2 regions of the Paenibacillus ihbetae genome follow, and region 1 is predicted to be linked to the other one. Evidence: a T-box and tRNA genes for the amino acid it is inferred to sense, from the RefSeq annotation. Region 1 holds a T-box; the other holds one or more tRNA genes.
What was found. The T-box of region 1 lies ahead of leuS (leucine--tRNA ligase). A T-box ahead of a tRNA ligase gene usually reads a tRNA of that ligase, here a tRNA-Leu.

Region 1 (8,056 bases):
TTGAAGTGACGGGAGACCGCGGGAAAATCGTCATCGAAAACGGCAATCTTACTTTTTGGAGACTTCGGGTGCCGGAGCCGGAATTCAACCGTCAGTATACCGGCGGCTTCGGCGAACCGGAATGCTGGAAGTGCGACGTTCCGATTGTGGGAGACAATCCGCAGCATAACGGCATTATTCAAAATTTTACGGATGCCATATTGCACGGCACCCCGTTAATCGCCCCGGGCGAAGAAGGAATCCATGGACTTACCCTGTCGAATGCAATGCATCTGTCCACGTGGACGGACAACTGGGTGGATCTGCCGCTGGATGAGGATCTGTACTATGACCTTCTGCAGGAGCGGATCGCCGCCTCGACCGGAGAGAAGACGGTGCGGGAGATCGGCCCCGTCGATATGAGCAAAACATTCGGAACCTACTAAATACAAGAAATAGGGGAGGCAGCAATATGAACCGGAGTGATGGAATGCGATATGCGCCGGTAGGCAAAGCCCAGCCGGTCTGCAAGCCCGGGGAGTTCGCGATAGCGGCCATGGCTTTGGAGCATGGGCATATTTACGGTATGTGCAACGGCCTTATCGAGGCGGGGGCAACGCTGAAATGGGTGTACGATCCGGACCCTGGGAAGGTAAAAGCATTCTGCGAGGCATACCCCGGCGTACGGCCGGCTTCCTCCGAAGCGCAAATATTGGAGGATCCGGAGGTGAAGCTGGTCGCGGCTGCGGCCATCCCTTCGGAACGCTGCGGGCTTGGGCTCAAGGTAATGGCGCACGGCAAGGATTATTTTACCGACAAAACGCCGTTTACGACGCTGGAGCAGGTAGAGGCCGCCCGGGCGAAAGCGGCGGAAACCGGCAGAAAATACATGGTTTACTACAGCGAACGACTTCATGTGGAGAGCGCGGTTCATGCCGGCCGCTTGATCCAGGATGGAGCGATCGGCAGGGTGGTTCAGGTGCTCGGCACCGGTCCGCACCGGTTGAATGCGGCAGGGCGGCCCGATTGGTTTTTCCGTCATGAGCAGTACGGGGGCATTTTATGCGATATCGGCTCCCACCAGATCGAGCAGTTTTTATTCTACGCAGGCTGCAAGGATGCCCAGGTGCTGAGCAGCAAGGTCGGCAATTATGCAAATCCGATGTATCCGGAGCTTGAGGACTTCGGGGATGCTACACTGCTTGGCGACAACGGGGCGACGAATTATTTCAGAGTAGATTGGCTGACGCCGGAGGGACTCGGGACATGGGGCGACGGCAGAACCTTCATCCTGGGCACGGACGGATATATTGAACTTCGCAAGTATATCGACATTGCCAGACACCCGCATGGCGATCATCTGTACTTGGTGAACAAGGACGGGGAGTTCCATATGGAGCTGACGGGGAAGGTCGGCTATCCGTTCTTCGGTGAGCTGATTCTCGATTGCCTGGAGCGGACGGAGCGCGCCATGACCCAGGAGCATGCCTTCAAAGCGGGAGAGCTGTGCGTCAAGGCCCAAAACTTAGCCGTGCGGATCGGATAAATCCATTATAATAAAGGGAGACCCCGCCAAAATTCCCGGGGAATTGATTCATAACCTCGATAAGGGGGATTCCCACATGTCTTCGCAGTTGACGACTCCACCATCCTGGATGCCGGGCTTTGACCGGATGCTGCTGAGGGAACCGATCGAACTCGGCTGCTATAATGACCGGCCTTTATCCGGCGGGACATTCCACTCCCACGCTTTTTATGAAATTTATTATTTTCATGAAGGACGCTGCACGTATCTGATCGGAGACGCCGTATTTGCGCTGAAGCCCGGGGATCTGCTCCTGATGAACGGGCTGACCCTGCATTGCCCGAATGTGGAGCCGGGCTCGCGCTATGTCCGCAGCATTATCCATTTCGATCCCGCCTGGGTGTGCAGGGAGCTGCCCGAATCGGCAAGATCGGTCCTGCTGGATCCTTTCGAGACGCTGCGCAATCACCGGATGACGCTGACCGGGCAGAGGAGAGAAGAGTTTGAGCGGCTGCTGGAGGATATGAACCGGCTGCGGGGGGCGGAAGCTGCTTTCAAGCAGGAGCGCTTGAAGCTTCGGCTTCAGGAAATGCTGTACGTCATTGCGGGCTGGTGTCAAAGCGAGGTGCAGCAGCAGGACTCGATCTCCGATAAGGAGCGGCATGTGCAGCACGTCGTATCGTTTGTGGAGGAGCATTATATGGAGGATCTGACGCTCGACCGGATTGCCAGGGACATGCATCTAACGAAGCACTACTTGTCCTCATTGTTCAAGGAGGTAACCGGAACGACCGTGTTCAAATACGTGTACCACCGAAGAATTAATCAGGCCAAAATCCTGCTGCGACTGCACCCCCATATGAGCATTACGGACATCAGCCGGGCGGCCGGCTTCAAGCATTTGGCCCACTTCAGCCGGATGTTCAAGACAATGGTGGGAACTGCGCCGGAGCATTACCGCAAGTCCCAGGGCGAACTCCGTTGACTTGGCGCGGCTTTTTGGGTATAATAGCCACATTAAAATGGAAATCATAGTAATGCAATGATGAGGACTAGTAGTTCCGTATGCGATCATGCAGAGAGCCGGTGCATTTGGTGGAAGCCGGTTGACGCAAGGGATGAACTCGCCTCTGAGCAGCGGCGCGAACCCGGCTTTCGGATTTTGGGATTGCTTAATTCATCCGTCGGTCGATGAAACGTCGCCGTCTCATCCGCGATAAGGATGCAAAGGGAGTGAAAGGCAAAGCATGCCTTGCACTAACTAGGGTGGTACCACGGGAATCAAACCTCTCGTCCCTAGCGTCAGCGCTATGGATGATGAGGTTTTTTTGTTTTCAGGACAGCGGCATCAACAGCCTTGTCCGTTCGACAGTGAAGGAGGAGCTATGTAGTATGACGGATCAACAATCAGCCGGCCACGGCTATAAGCCGCAGGTCATTGAGCCGAAATGGCAGAAGTATTGGGAAGAGAACAAAACCTTTAAAACCGAGGACAACTCGTCCAAACCGAAATTTTATGCACTCGACATGTTCCCGTATCCTTCCGGAGCGGGTCTTCACGTCGGGCATCCGGAGGGCTACACGGCCACCGACATCATTTCCCGTTATAAGCGGATGCGCGGATACAACGTGCTGCATCCGATGGGCTGGGATGCGTTTGGCCTCCCCGCGGAGCAGTATGCGATGGATACAGGCAAGCATCCACGCGAATTTACCATCCAGAATATCAATAACTTCCGCCGCCAGATCAAGTCGCTCGGATTTTCCTACGATTGGGACCGGGAGATCAGTACGACGGATCCGGACTATTATAAATGGACGCAATGGATTTTCATCCAGCTGTACAAGCGGGGCCTTGCTTATGTAGCCGAGGTGCCGGTGAACTGGTGCGAAGCGCTGGGTACAGTTCTTGCGAACGAGGAAGTCATTGACGGCAAGAGCGAGCGCGGCGGCCACCCGGTCGTCCGCAAGCCGATGCGGCAGTGGATTCTGAAAATTACCGAGTATGCGGACCGGCTGCTCGAGGATCTGGATGAGCTGGATTGGAGCGAAAGCCTGAAGGACATGCAGCGCAACTGGATCGGCAAATCGGTCGGCGCCGAGGTGCGGTTTGATATCGATGGGCATGACGCCAAGCTGGAAGTGTTCACGACGCGTCCGGACACCCTCTTCGGCGCAAGCTACTGCGTGCTGGCACCGGAGCATGAGCTGGTGGACAAAATTACGACCCCAGAGCAGCGGGAAGCGGTGAAGGCTTATCAGGATCAGGCTGCCCGCAAGAGCGACCTGGAGCGTACGGACCTGGCAAAAGACAAGACCGGGGTTTTTACCGGGGCTTATGCCATCAACCCTGCCAGCGGCGCCAAGCTGCCGATCTGGATCGCCGATTACGTCCTCGCCGGCTACGGAACCGGTGCGATCATGGCCGTTCCGGGCCACGATACCCGCGACTGGGAGTTTGCGAAGCAATTCGGACTTCCGATCATTGAAGTGGTGAAGGGCGGCAACGTGGAGGAAGAAGCGTATACCGGAAGCGGCGAGCACGTCAATTCCGGCTTCCTCGACGGGATGGACAACGAGGCCGCTATTCAGGCTATGAACGAGTGGCTTGAGAAAGAAGGCAAAGGCAAGAAGAAGGTGACGTACCGTCTGCGAGACTGGCTGTTCAGCCGTCAGCGTTACTGGGGCGAGCCGATTCCGATTCTCCACCTGGAGGACGGAACGATGAAGACCGTTCCGGAAGACCAGCTGCCGCTGCTGCTGCCGGACGTGGATCAGATCAGACCGTCCGGCACCGGCGAATCTCCGCTGGCGAATGTGACGGAATGGGTGGAGACGGTTGATCCGGAGACGGGCATGAAAGCCCGCCGCGAGACCAACACGATGCCGCAATGGGCAGGCAGCTGCTGGTACTATCTCCGTTACATCGATCCGCACAACCCGGATGAGCTGTGCTCGAAGGAGAAGCAGAAGGAATGGCTCCCGGTAGACCTGTATATCGGCGGCGTCGAGCATGCGGTGCTTCACCTGCTGTACGCAAGATTCTGGCATAAGGTGCTCTATGATCTCGGTGTCGTCGATACGAAGGAGCCGTTCCAGAAGCTCGTGAACCAAGGCATGATTCTCGGCAACAATAATGAGAAAATGAGCAAATCCCGCGGCAACGTCATCAACCCTGATGATATCGTGAACGAATACGGAGCCGATACGCTTCGGGTATACGAGATGTTCATGGGGCCGCTGGAAGCGACCAAGCCATGGAACACGAACGGTGTTGAAGGCACGCATCGTTTCCTCTCCCGCGTATGGCGTCTGTTCATCGGCGATGACGGCCAACTGAATCCAAAAATCGTGGACGGGGAAGGTTCCGACGAATGGAAACGGATCCTGCACAAAACGATCAAGAAGGTTACCGAAGATATCGAGCATATGCGCTTCAACACCGCAATCAGCCAGTTGATGATCTTCATCAACGAGGGCTACAAGGCGGATGAGCTCCCGCGGAAGGCGATGGAGAATTTCGTTCAAATGCTGTCCCCGCTCGCGCCTCATCTGGCTGAAGAGCTGTGGAGCCGTCTGGGACACACCGAGAGCATCACGTATGTTCCTTGGCCGGAATACGATGAGGCTTGGACCGTAGAAGCCGAGGTGGAAATCGTTGTCCAAGTGAACGGAAAAATCGTAGACCGCACCAAAATTGCTAAAGACTTCGATCAAGAAGCCATGCAGCAGCATAGTCTCTCCCTTCCAAATGTCAAGCAGGCGCTGGAAGGCAAGAGCATTCGCAAAGTCATTGCCGTTCCGGGCAAACTGGTCAATATCGTGGCCGGTTAACCGAAAAGCCGAATGCGGCGTCCAGTTTTGCCAGATCCTCCTCATACTTGTCGTGTGTGGTTTCGATCAATTGGTAGAACAAGCCGTTCAGGTGCGAGTTCAGTAAAATGAGCGCCTGAGCGGTGATGCCGCCGGGTACCGCGACCCTTTCCTGAAGCTGTTCGGGGGAGAAGCCCTCCTCTGTTAGCAGCCTTCCAGTGCCGACCAGCATTTCCCCGGCCAGGGCATTGAGGGTCCGGCGGTCGATCCCGGTCATTTCGACGGCAGCGTCAATCCATTTTTCCAAGAATAAACTTAAAAAAGCAGGCCCGCAGCTGGAGAAATCGGAAGTGATTCGCGTGTGCGATTCCAGAATCTCAACGGGCCTGCTGATATAAGACAGGAGGCTTTCTATAAGCTGCCTGTCTTCTTCTTTTATTCGGGAACCATACATACATAACGAAGCTCCGCCTCCGGTGATATTGGTGATGCTGGGGATGATTTTTGCCACCTTGCACGGCAGCGCCGCCTCCAGATGGATCAGCTGAACAGGGCTTGTAATCGATACCGCGATTTGACGCTCCAAAAGCCGGTCCCTGATTTCACTGATGACGGATTTGAATTCGAGCGGCTTGACGCAGATGAAGAACAGATCGCTGTCCGAAGCCGTTTCCTGATTGCAGCTGCATACGGTCAGACCAGGATGCCTCTTGGACAGCAGCTGGGCTTTCTCGGGGGTACGGTTGCTGACCCGAATTTGCTCGGGGCGGAGTGCGCCCGATCGAATGAAGGCATCGATCAAGAGACTGCCCATACTGCCCGTACCGATAAAACCAACCTTCATGTGTACGTCCCCTCCTTTCGCGCTTTACGGCAGAAATGTACCGTTACTATGTTTAATGTATGCGGCAAGGATGGCGATTCATGACGGGTTCGGATACGATTTTGCGGTTTGGGATCGAAAAATCTTCATACTCTGGATGAGCAGATCCTGTTTATCATGTAAAGGAGGAGTTAAGATATGAGGCGTATTCCTATTGGGTGGAGTGTATCGGCAGCGGCCCTGGGCTGCGTGCTGATCTTATTTGCCGGCGGCCCGGAGAAAGGAATCCAGGGCTGGGAGCCCCTGAATGACCAGCTCGAGCAGGCGATTACCGCGAATCATCCGGAAGGAAAGGCCACGCCGGCTGGAGGTGCTGGAACCCGTACTGAGGCGAGCCCTGGTAAAGCCGGGTCCGGCGGGCAAACCCTTGAGGCGAAGGCGGCAACGGAGGGTGCGCCTGTCGCTGCCCAGTCCAGCAAGAGTGAAGCTCCTGCCGGAAAGGCAGTCCCTCCGCAAGCCAATGCGGACCTCGCGCTGCCCCCGGCCGAGGCTTCCTCAGGTGAAGCGCAGGCAGGCTTGAACCCGGTGACGGCAGTAACCCCGGTCGAGGCTGCACCTCCCACAGAAAGCCCATCTTCGCAGCCTGCGACCGGCGTGAGCTCCGGCCTGATTAACGTGAATACGGCGGATGCTGCCGGGCTGATGGAGCTGCCCGGCATCGGGCAGGCCAAAGCCAAGGCTATTATCGATTACCGGAACCAGCACGGGGCATTTCGCAGCGTGGCCGATTTAATGAATGTAAAGGGCATCGGTCCCAAAATGCTGGAGAAGATGAAGCCTTACGTAGAACTTTAGCTATGTGCTACAATAAAGGAGACATTGATAAGGAACAGGTGAATGACGGATGAATACGGATCGACGGAAAGATTGGGACACATACTTCATGGATATCGCCTACATGGTATCCACCAGGTCCCAATGCTCGCGGCGCCATGTCGGAGCCGTGCTGGTGCAAGGCAAGAAGCTGCTCGGAACAGCTTACAACGGGGCACCGATGGGGGTTCCGGATTGCTCGGAGGCAGGCTGCATGATCGCCGAGGATTATGAGCTTGTTGTTCAGGACGGGAAGGAAACGGTAGTCAAGAAGCAGCGCTGCATTCGAACCATTCATGCGGAACAAAATTTGCTGCTGTTTACCGACCGGATCGACAGGGAAGGAAGCACGGTATACGTAACCGACGAGCCTTGCTGGACCTGTGCCAATATGCTGGCCAATAGCGGAATCGTTGAGGTGGTATTCCACCGTCCTTATCCGAAGGATACGGAGAAGGTATCGACCATGATGACGCAGAAAGGGATTCTGTTCCGGCAGCTATCGGGGTATGAGCCGCCGCGGGAGACGATGATGGCGGTGAAGGAATAGAGACGTTACCAAAACAAACGAATAATCGATATATGGGGAAGAACCTTTGTTTGCAGTGGATTGCAGGCAGAGGTTCTTCTTTTTTTATTGTAATTAACGAGATGATACAACCGGGGAAAGGAAGGTCCGAATGATGAGACGTAGGCCGCTGCTGGCATTTACGGTGCTATGGGTGGTCGGAAGCAGTATCGCCTGCCTGACCTCCGGATGGCGGATGGCGATGGCCGCCGCCGGTATTCTGCTTCTGCTGCTTGTGGTTTGTCAATGGGAGCGCGCCGGGAAAATCTATACGATATGCATGGTGCTATCCTTGTGTTGTTCGGCAGCTTATTGGGAGTGGCATGATGCAATGAATGTGTCCGATATGCATGTCCCGGCCCTTGAACGAGGGGAAGCCGACTCGGTACCGATGACGGGAGTCGGAGTTATCTCTTCCGAGGTAGCGATTGACGGGGATCGCGCCGACTTTAGGGTTTCGCTGCGCTATGCGGAG
Region 2 (8,056 bases), 3.1 Mb from region 1:
CTAGTCAGGAGAGTGACATCACGTGAAGAAACGAATCTTAACCGCACTGTTAACCGGTCTGCTGCTGTTGTCCGGCTGCAGCCAGCCGCTAGCGCCACCTGCTTCGAACGAGAAGACAGCTGCTGCCCCCCAAACGGAACAGACAACGTCCACGAAGGCGGCACAAAGCCAAAGTCCGAATGGGAAGCAAGCCTCTTATCCTACTGACGACCTGAATCTGCCCCGGGTACCCGTCGAGCTCGTCAAGGCGGTGGACGGGGACACGATCAGCGTTATGTTTGAAGGCAAGAAGGAGAGCGTCCGGATGCTGCTGGTCGATACGCCGGAGACAAGCCACCCCAAGCTGGGAGTCCAGCCTTTTGGACCGGAGGCCAAAGCTTTCACGAAGGACCTCGTCGAGCAAGCCGGCAAGCTCGAATTGGAATTTGATATCGGTCCGAACCGGGATAAATACAACCGGCTGCTTGCGTACGTGTATGCCGACGGAAAAATGGTCCAGGAAGCACTGCTCGAGCAGGGCCTGGCGCGCGTAGCCTATATTTATCCACCGAACGTCCGTTATGTCGATAAATTCAATGATCTGCAGCGCATCAGCAGGGAGAAGGCGCTCGGCATTTGGAGCGTGGAGAATTACGCGCAGGAGGACGGTTTCCACCCTGAAGAGCAGGACGGGGATACGCAATCCAGCTCCGCCGCCGCATCCGGGGAATCCAAGAAAACGGCAGATTCAGGCGCTGCGGCGGGCAGCCCCAAGACCGGCTGCAGCATCAAAGGGAACATCAACTCGAAAGGCGAGAAGATCTATCACACACCCGAATCCCCTTACTATGAGCGGACGAAGGAGGAGCAGTGGTTCTGCACCGAGGAGGAGGCCGTCGCGGCCGGGTTCAGGGCCCCACGCTCATAGGGACCATAGGGAACTCCTGGTTATGAAAGGAACCGGCGCCGGATATCCGGCGTCGGTATCATGCATGCTTCGGAGCGGCCGAACCAGCGGTAACGGTTCTTGGCCACGATGCGGTACGCACGGTCCCGGATCGGACGAGGCACGATGATCATCGCATAGGCGAGAGGCCACGGGAAGCGGAGCCGCCGGGCAATGCGCAGCGCCCCCTGCGACCGGGTATAATATCTCCCTTTTTCGATCAGAACCATCGTATCCCCGCCGTCCGGGGTCAGTCCTCCCTGCTCCAGCAGTGACTGCCCGAGCTCCGATTGGAGCGACGCGAACCGGAAATGGCAGGCTGGATCCCGCTGGATTATGAATCGGGTCAAGCCCTGGCATAAGTGACACACCCCGTCGATCAGCACGATGGCGTATTCTTCGTTATCCTTGCCCGTCTTCTTCATATTCAATCTGCCCCCCTTCGGCAAATGCGACACGCGAAACTCGCCCAATAAGAAAAAACGCAGGAATTCTCCCGCGCTTCATCATAAGTCGCCTTATTCAGATTCGACCGCTTTGTTCAGCCACTCGCCGTCTCTCATCTGCTGATCGAAATCATCCGAAAATCTATCCATGCATTTACAAATGAAATCCTTGCGGCATACCGGGCATGGCACTTTACCAAGCCGGCTCAGGGCCGTCATCTTCCATTCAGGAAACCGGTTGTAGAACACGCGGCAATCCGTTCCGTCAGCCAAATGGATAATGAATTCGTACAACCCTTCCTTCTCATTGCTCCCAGCTTTGGTTACATCTGTAATCTGCGGTTTGTATGGCATGTCATCACCCGTTTATATTGATTTGTAATTGCTTATGACTGGTTGTACTTTCTGGTACTTAGTCATATTAAAGAATTTTAAAGGCGATGTCAACCGAAGAACACATCGAGGATCGAGCCGATTTGGCCGCGCTTTTTCCCCTCCAAAATATCCGGATTAAACACTTCCACATACCCGCAGTGGGTGCAGGATACAAATAGGAAATGATTGTGCTGAATATCGAACAGCTTGCTGAGCCCCGCTCCCGACATGGATACTTCCTTCGTCTCACACTGAGTTCCGCGGCATTTGCTGCAGACGAACCGTTCAGCGATCATCTCTTCAATACGCATAGTATGCGCTCCTTTCAAGCTGCCTTTTAATAACGGAATACGGCGAAGTATGGAAAAAGTTCCATATTGTTATGCAATAAAAAGGGGATTATCCCGCATGGAGGACAATCCCCTTCTATAACAATCGTCAGATTACGTTGAGCTCCACATCGATGTTGCCTCGCGTCGCTTTGGAATACGGACAGAAGTCATGCGCCTTTTTCGCAAGCTCCTCGGCCTGGCTCCGTTCGATCCCCGGCATCTCAATCCTCAGCTTCACGGCCAGCTTAAAGCCGTCGTCCGTTTCATCCTTGCCGATCATGACCTGGGAATGGATCGTCACGTCCTTCAGCGTTACCCCTTCCTTGCGGGCGATATTCGCCAGCGCGCTTTCGTAGCAAGCCCCGTATCCCGCCGCGAACAATTGCTCCGGATTGGTTCCTTCTCCTCCGGGTCCGCCAAGCTCCTTCGGCATGCTAAGCTTATGATCAAGAGCCCCGTCGGACGACCGGATCGAGCCCTCGCGTCCACCAACAACCTTCACATCTGCCGTGTACAGTGGTTTCATAAATTGCCTCACTCCTTCATGCCCTAGTATGAACGCTATATTAAGTCTTTAAACTTGTGGCATAAATTGAAACGGTATGAACAGGCATTGTGAGCTCAGCATCGAATTAACCCGGGGTTTCCGAGACAACAAAAAAAGCTGATGCTCAAGCTTACGCTTGAACAACAGCTTCTTATGCTGATTCTTCATAATGCGGTAGAGAGGACTCGAACCTCCACGGGTATACACCCACTACCCCCTCAAGATAGCGTGTCTGCCATTCCACCACTACCGCATATAATAAAGAAGTTCTTTAGCAGAACATTCCCTATTATATAGCCATGAACGCCAATTGTAAAGCTCCAATTATTACCTGCTTATTACCTGCAATCCATGCCTTGGCAAGGCTAGGTCTTCTCGTTTCGCTTATCCCTTCGGTAAGCCGAAAACTCAAGGTACTCCCGTATGAACTCCTTCTCGCTTTCTTCGAGACCCGACAGCGCGGACAGCGCCGTTTCTGCCTCATATTCCTCTCGCGTTTCGTTCACTCGGGTGGTGGGCTTGCCCTTCCCGATAATCAACCAGTCCAGGCTAACGGAGAAAAATGCGGCAATTTCAATTAATTTATTCGTACTCGGCGTTGTTTTCCCTCGCTTCCAGTCACCAAAATTCCCTGTGCTGATCCCGAGGGTTTCACAGAACGCCTTCTTCGTCATACCCCGGCTTTCTATCAGATGTTCGATTCGTTGGTAAATAGACTGCATCAAACAACCGCCTTCCTGATTCTCTTTCCAAAGAAAATATCTTAAATACGTATTTTCTTCTTGCATAAGCACTTAAAAACGTGTATAATCTATCTATGTTGCCTAAATTATACCATAGGACCCATGGATCGTTGTACCTTTTACCCATGAGTCTATTTCGTAAGAGGAGCGAACCCTTTTGCCCTACGATACCATGAGCACAGCTTGGAACTATGCCGTCCATGCCTTGAACAGGGGCCTGATGATTATCACGCCCGACGGTATGATCGATAAGATAAACGACCCGCTTGTGACGATGTCCGTAAGATATGGTGTCTCGCCTGATTTTCAATGGCAGGGGGCATCATTTTTTGATATTATGCCCGGGTGCTTTGGGAAGGTCGATTTCGGCAGCTTGGACGGTGAACATTATTTATCCTCGGTCAGAGCCGTTCTCGAAGGAAGCCAGCCGGATTGCGTCCTGGAGTATTCGGTCTCCCGGAACCGCAAAGTATTCTGGGTGCTGTGCGAGGTCCAGCCGCTGTCCGTAAGCAGCGACAATTTCATTCACGGCGCCGTCCTCTCCTTTACCGACATTACGAAATATAAACAGCGGCAAATCCTGCTCGAGCAGACGCTTGCCCGCAGCCTCCCCCTACCGGAACACATCCCCATCTGCGCCGTATGCAAGCATGTCAGCCAGGAAGAGACATGGGAACCGGTTGAAAGCTATCTTGAGAGCCGCCTTCCCATCGAATTTACGCACGATATTTGTCCCGACTGCATCCGCAGGCTCTATCCGAAATATTCCTCCGCTCTGGACGATGACCGTACCGGGGAGATTGAGTAACATTCGCGTTCATCTTTCATTTCGCCTTTCGCACATTCGCATAGCCCGGAATACTTCGCCTCACCCTTCGCACATTCGCATAACCCGGAATACGCCCCTCTGGCGGCACCAGCCTGTGCAGGCGTGTTCCCATACGAGCACATTAATAAAACAAAGCAGTACAGGATCCCGCATCGGGTCCCATACTGCTTTGTTTGTTATTATCTGGTTTGGTTGTATCCGGAATGCTTCCTAATATGAACTGATCAGACGAAGAAGCGGGCTTACCAGCGACGGCAGCACGGATACATGGCCTTCCCCTTCGATTTCATGAAGCTCGGCTTGCAGCAAATCCTTATGCTCCCGCAGCTTCGCATACAAATCCCTTGCGTCTTGAACCATGGAGGGCTTTTCTTCGGTGCCGACAAAAATGCTCAGCTTCCGCTGGAAATCCAGCGGCCGGAAAAATAGTTTGGTGACCTCCCATGTCTTGTACAGCACATGCTGCTTCCACCAGACCGATGGGCTCGCAGCAATATACCGCCGGAAGACGTGGGGCCTGGTGAACAGCGCATAGAGCACGAAGAAGCCGCCCAACGAATGGCCGAATACCGACTGCTTCCCGGGATTCACCGGGTATTGCGACGCAACGCGGGGGATCAGCTGCAGCTCGATAAAATCCAGGAAGTCATCGGCGCCGCCGGTTTCCGGCCACGGCATTCCGTTCGGACGGACGGGGAGCTCGTGTGCCGCCGCAGGCACGGTATAATCGTAAAACCGCTCATCCGTCACGATCGGGCTGTCGCTTTCGTAGCCGATCCCGACGATGATGGAGGGCGTTATGCCGCGCGGCGTACGGGATTGCAGCCTCACAGCCTCCGCCAGCGTCCCGAAAGATGCATTGGCATCAAGCGAATACAGCACAGGGTAACCGCCCTCAGGCGGCGGTCCCATCGGCTCGGCAACGGAAATCCGGTATGCGCGTCCATTCGATTCGGACCGCATGCTCCATGTAACCGTGCCTGATATGCGATAAGCGGGCCCAACCGTCTCCGGGATGCCGCGTATTCCTTCCGCCGCAACGGCTTGTCCCGCTGTGCTTGCATCATGCTCCGCTGCTGCTCGGGGCTTCACAGCGCCGCTGCCATTTTCGTCAAACAGCCACGATACCGCATCCGGGAATCTCCTGGACATAAAGATCGGATCATGGGTTCCATCCGGATCCATGTGGAGCTTAACCCTGGATTCCGCTCCTTCTTCCCCCGACCAAATGCGGAATGCCTCCAGATTGCTCGGCGTCATGTGCTTCTGGATTCCTTGCTTATACGCCCCTTCGTATTGACCGACCGACATATAGACGCGAAGGCCCGGCGGCAGCTTCCCATGCTCACGGATGAATTCCATGACGCCTTCATACCATAGAGAAGCCGAAAGCATGCCGATACGGCCGAACGTATCCGGCCGCCAATATCCTGCGAGCATGGAGATCAGCCCGCCGAACGAGGCGCCGATGATCCCCGTATGTTCCGGCTCGGGCCGCGTCCGGTAACAACTGTCAATATAAGGCTTGATGCGATCGGCGACTTCGTCGACGTACTCCCTTCCCCGCCCCCCAAAGGGAGGACGGCCTTCAAGCAGCGGCTTTGCCGGCCATGGCGTATATTCATCGTTCCGGTTCTCCGTCGCGATCCCGACCAGGATCAGCTCTCTGAGCCTTCCGTCTTTGAACAGATGCTCTAAATAGTTCAGGCAATCCATGAAGGAATCGCCGCCGTCCTGAACATAAGCCACCGGATAACAGCGGTCCGATTCATCGTAAGATGGGGGCAAATACAAGGTTAGTTCCCGGTCCAATGCCGAAAGCTTCTGATATCGGTTCATAGGTCCTCCCCGGATGATCAAGATTTTCTCATGCGAAACAATAAATAAACGAAGTAAGGGACGCCGATCACCGATACGACGATGCCTGCGGGAAGCTCTGCGGGAGCAAAAACCGTTCGTCCGATGAGATCCCCGATCATGACGATCGCCATGCCGGCGAGGCCGCTGACCGGAAGCATATACAGATGCTTCAGCCCCACAAGCTGCCTGGCCAAATGCGGAGCGATCAGGCCGACGAAGCCGATGCTGCCCGATACGGCGACGCTTGCGCTAACCAATCCGATGCTGCACAGCAGAAGGAGCCTTTTCTCGCGTTCCACCGATACGCCAACGCTTTTCACGCTCTCCTCGCTGAGCTGGAACAGATCAAGCACGTGGGCACGGCTCCAAATAATGACCGGCAGAATAAGCAGCCAGGGAATTATCGTCGCCACGAACTTCCAGTTGGCGCTGTGAAGGCTTCCAGCCAGCCAGGCAACCGCCATCTCGTAATCCTTGGGATTCATTTTGAGTGAAAAATACATCGTCACCGCCCCGAAACCGGAAGCTATTGCAATCCCGACCAGAATGAGCCGCTGCGGATCGAGCCTCCCGCCTTCCTTTGCAAACATATAAATGGCTCCGGTAGCGGCCAAACCGCCCGCCACGCCAAACATCGGCATCATCATGACGCCGGCCCAGCCTGTCATCGTCAGCTGTCCCTGGAAAAGGAACATGAACAGCACAACCGCCATGCCTGCTCCGGCATTGATGCCGAGGATGCCCGGATCCGCAAGCCCGTTGCGGGTAACGCCCTGTATCACTCCTCCTGCCGTTCCGAGCGCGAAGCCGACCAGCGCGCCAAGGACGATTCGCGGCAGCCGGAATTCGAAGACGACGAGATCAAATTCGTGGCTTGAATCGATGCGCAGCAGCGTGCGGACGACTTCTGCAACGGACATATCAAACGTTCCGCTCGTCAAGCTGAAATAAAAGGCGGCCAGCACCAATACAATCCCTGCGCCGAACACGAGGCCGAAACGGCCGGCAGCATTACGCACGCTGAGCCCCTCCCCTCGTTTTGATTAAGTACAGGAAGAAGGGGACGCCGATGATGGACGTGATCACGCCGACCGGCGTCTCGAACGGGTAATTGACGAAGCGCGCCAGAATATCGCACAGAGCCAGGAGCAGGCCGCCAAGCACCCCGGAGACGGGAACGATCCAGCGATAATCCGACCCTGACAAATATCTCGCAATATGAGGGATGATCAACCCGACAAAAGCCACTTTCCCCGCAAGCGCAACCGACACGCCAGTCAGAATGACAACTGCAAGCATCGCCAAGGCTTTAATGATCCATGGCCGCACGCCGAGACCTTTAGCCGTATCGTCTCCGAGCGAAAGGAGCGTTACCGATTTGGAAAGCGTTAAGGCAAGCGCCAAGCCGGCCACAGCGAAAGGGATGCTCAGCTTGATCAGCTCCGGATCCATCGCATGCAGACGGGCATTGTACCAGAAGCTGACCGTCTGCGAGATTTGAAAATAAGCCGCGATCGCCTCCGCCGTACCGCTGAGAAACGTCCCGATGACGGTGCCGAGAATGGCAAGCTGAACCGGACGCATGCCGCCCGGTATAAGCCAAGCCAAGCCGAATACGACGGCGGCCCCGATCGCGGAGCCGACTAGCGAGCTGACAATATACAGGCCGGAGGAGGCATTCGGCATCAGCACCATAAACAGCGTGACCGCGAACACCGAGCCGTCCGACACCCCCATAATCGAAGGGGACGCAAGATAGTTCCTCGTCATGCCCTGCATCAGCGCTCCCGAAACCGCAAGAAAAGCGCCGATCAGCATGGCCCCGATGACCCGGGGGAGCCGGGAGCTCCGAATGATCTGATGATCCACGCTGTTCGGATCGAAGGCAACGATGGCATCCCAGACGGTATTCATCGTAATATTTTTGGCCCCATACAGGATGGAAGCCCCCATCAGCAATAAGCATACTGCCGGAGCCATCACCAGGATGACAGCCGGC

Region 2: it encodes a tRNA-Leu, which carries the amino acid that the T-box ahead of leuS (leucine--tRNA ligase) is inferred to sense. The anticodon was not compared.

What each region holds. Positions count from the first base shown of each region.
Region 1 is NZ_CP016809.1:1,376,896-1,384,951, reverse strand. It holds gene BBD41_RS06385 (Gfo/Idh/MocA family protein) at 1-425, shown strand, start outside; gene BBD41_RS06380 (Gfo/Idh/MocA family protein) at 452-1,525, shown strand; gene BBD41_RS06375 (AraC family transcriptional regulator) at 1,602-2,489, shown strand; T-box leader at 2,538-2,805, shown strand; gene leuS (leucine--tRNA ligase) at 2,897-5,338, shown strand; gene comER (late competence protein ComER) at 5,319-6,161, opposite strand; gene BBD41_RS06360 (ComEA family DNA-binding protein) at 6,339-6,995, shown strand; gene BBD41_RS06355 (deoxycytidylate deaminase) at 7,045-7,563, shown strand; gene BBD41_RS06350 (ComEC/Rec2 family competence protein) at 7,694-8,056, shown strand, end outside.
Region 2 is NZ_CP016809.1:4,437,505-4,445,560, reverse strand. It holds gene BBD41_RS19935 (thermonuclease family protein) at 23-907, shown strand; gene BBD41_RS19930 (thiol-disulfide oxidoreductase DCC family protein) at 928-1,350, opposite strand; gene BBD41_RS19925 (hypothetical protein) at 1,444-1,725, opposite strand; gene BBD41_RS19920 (zinc ribbon domain-containing protein) at 1,815-2,057, opposite strand; gene BBD41_RS19915 (organic hydroperoxide resistance protein) at 2,185-2,604, opposite strand; tRNA gene BBD41_RS19910 (tRNA-Leu) at 2,796-2,878, opposite strand; gene BBD41_RS19905 (helix-turn-helix domain-containing protein) at 2,991-3,347, opposite strand; gene BBD41_RS19900 (PAS domain-containing protein) at 3,526-4,176, shown strand; gene BBD41_RS19895 (alpha/beta hydrolase) at 4,408-6,036, opposite strand; gene BBD41_RS19890 (FecCD family ABC transporter permease) at 6,054-7,076, opposite strand; gene BBD41_RS19885 (FecCD family ABC transporter permease) at 7,069-8,056, opposite strand, start outside.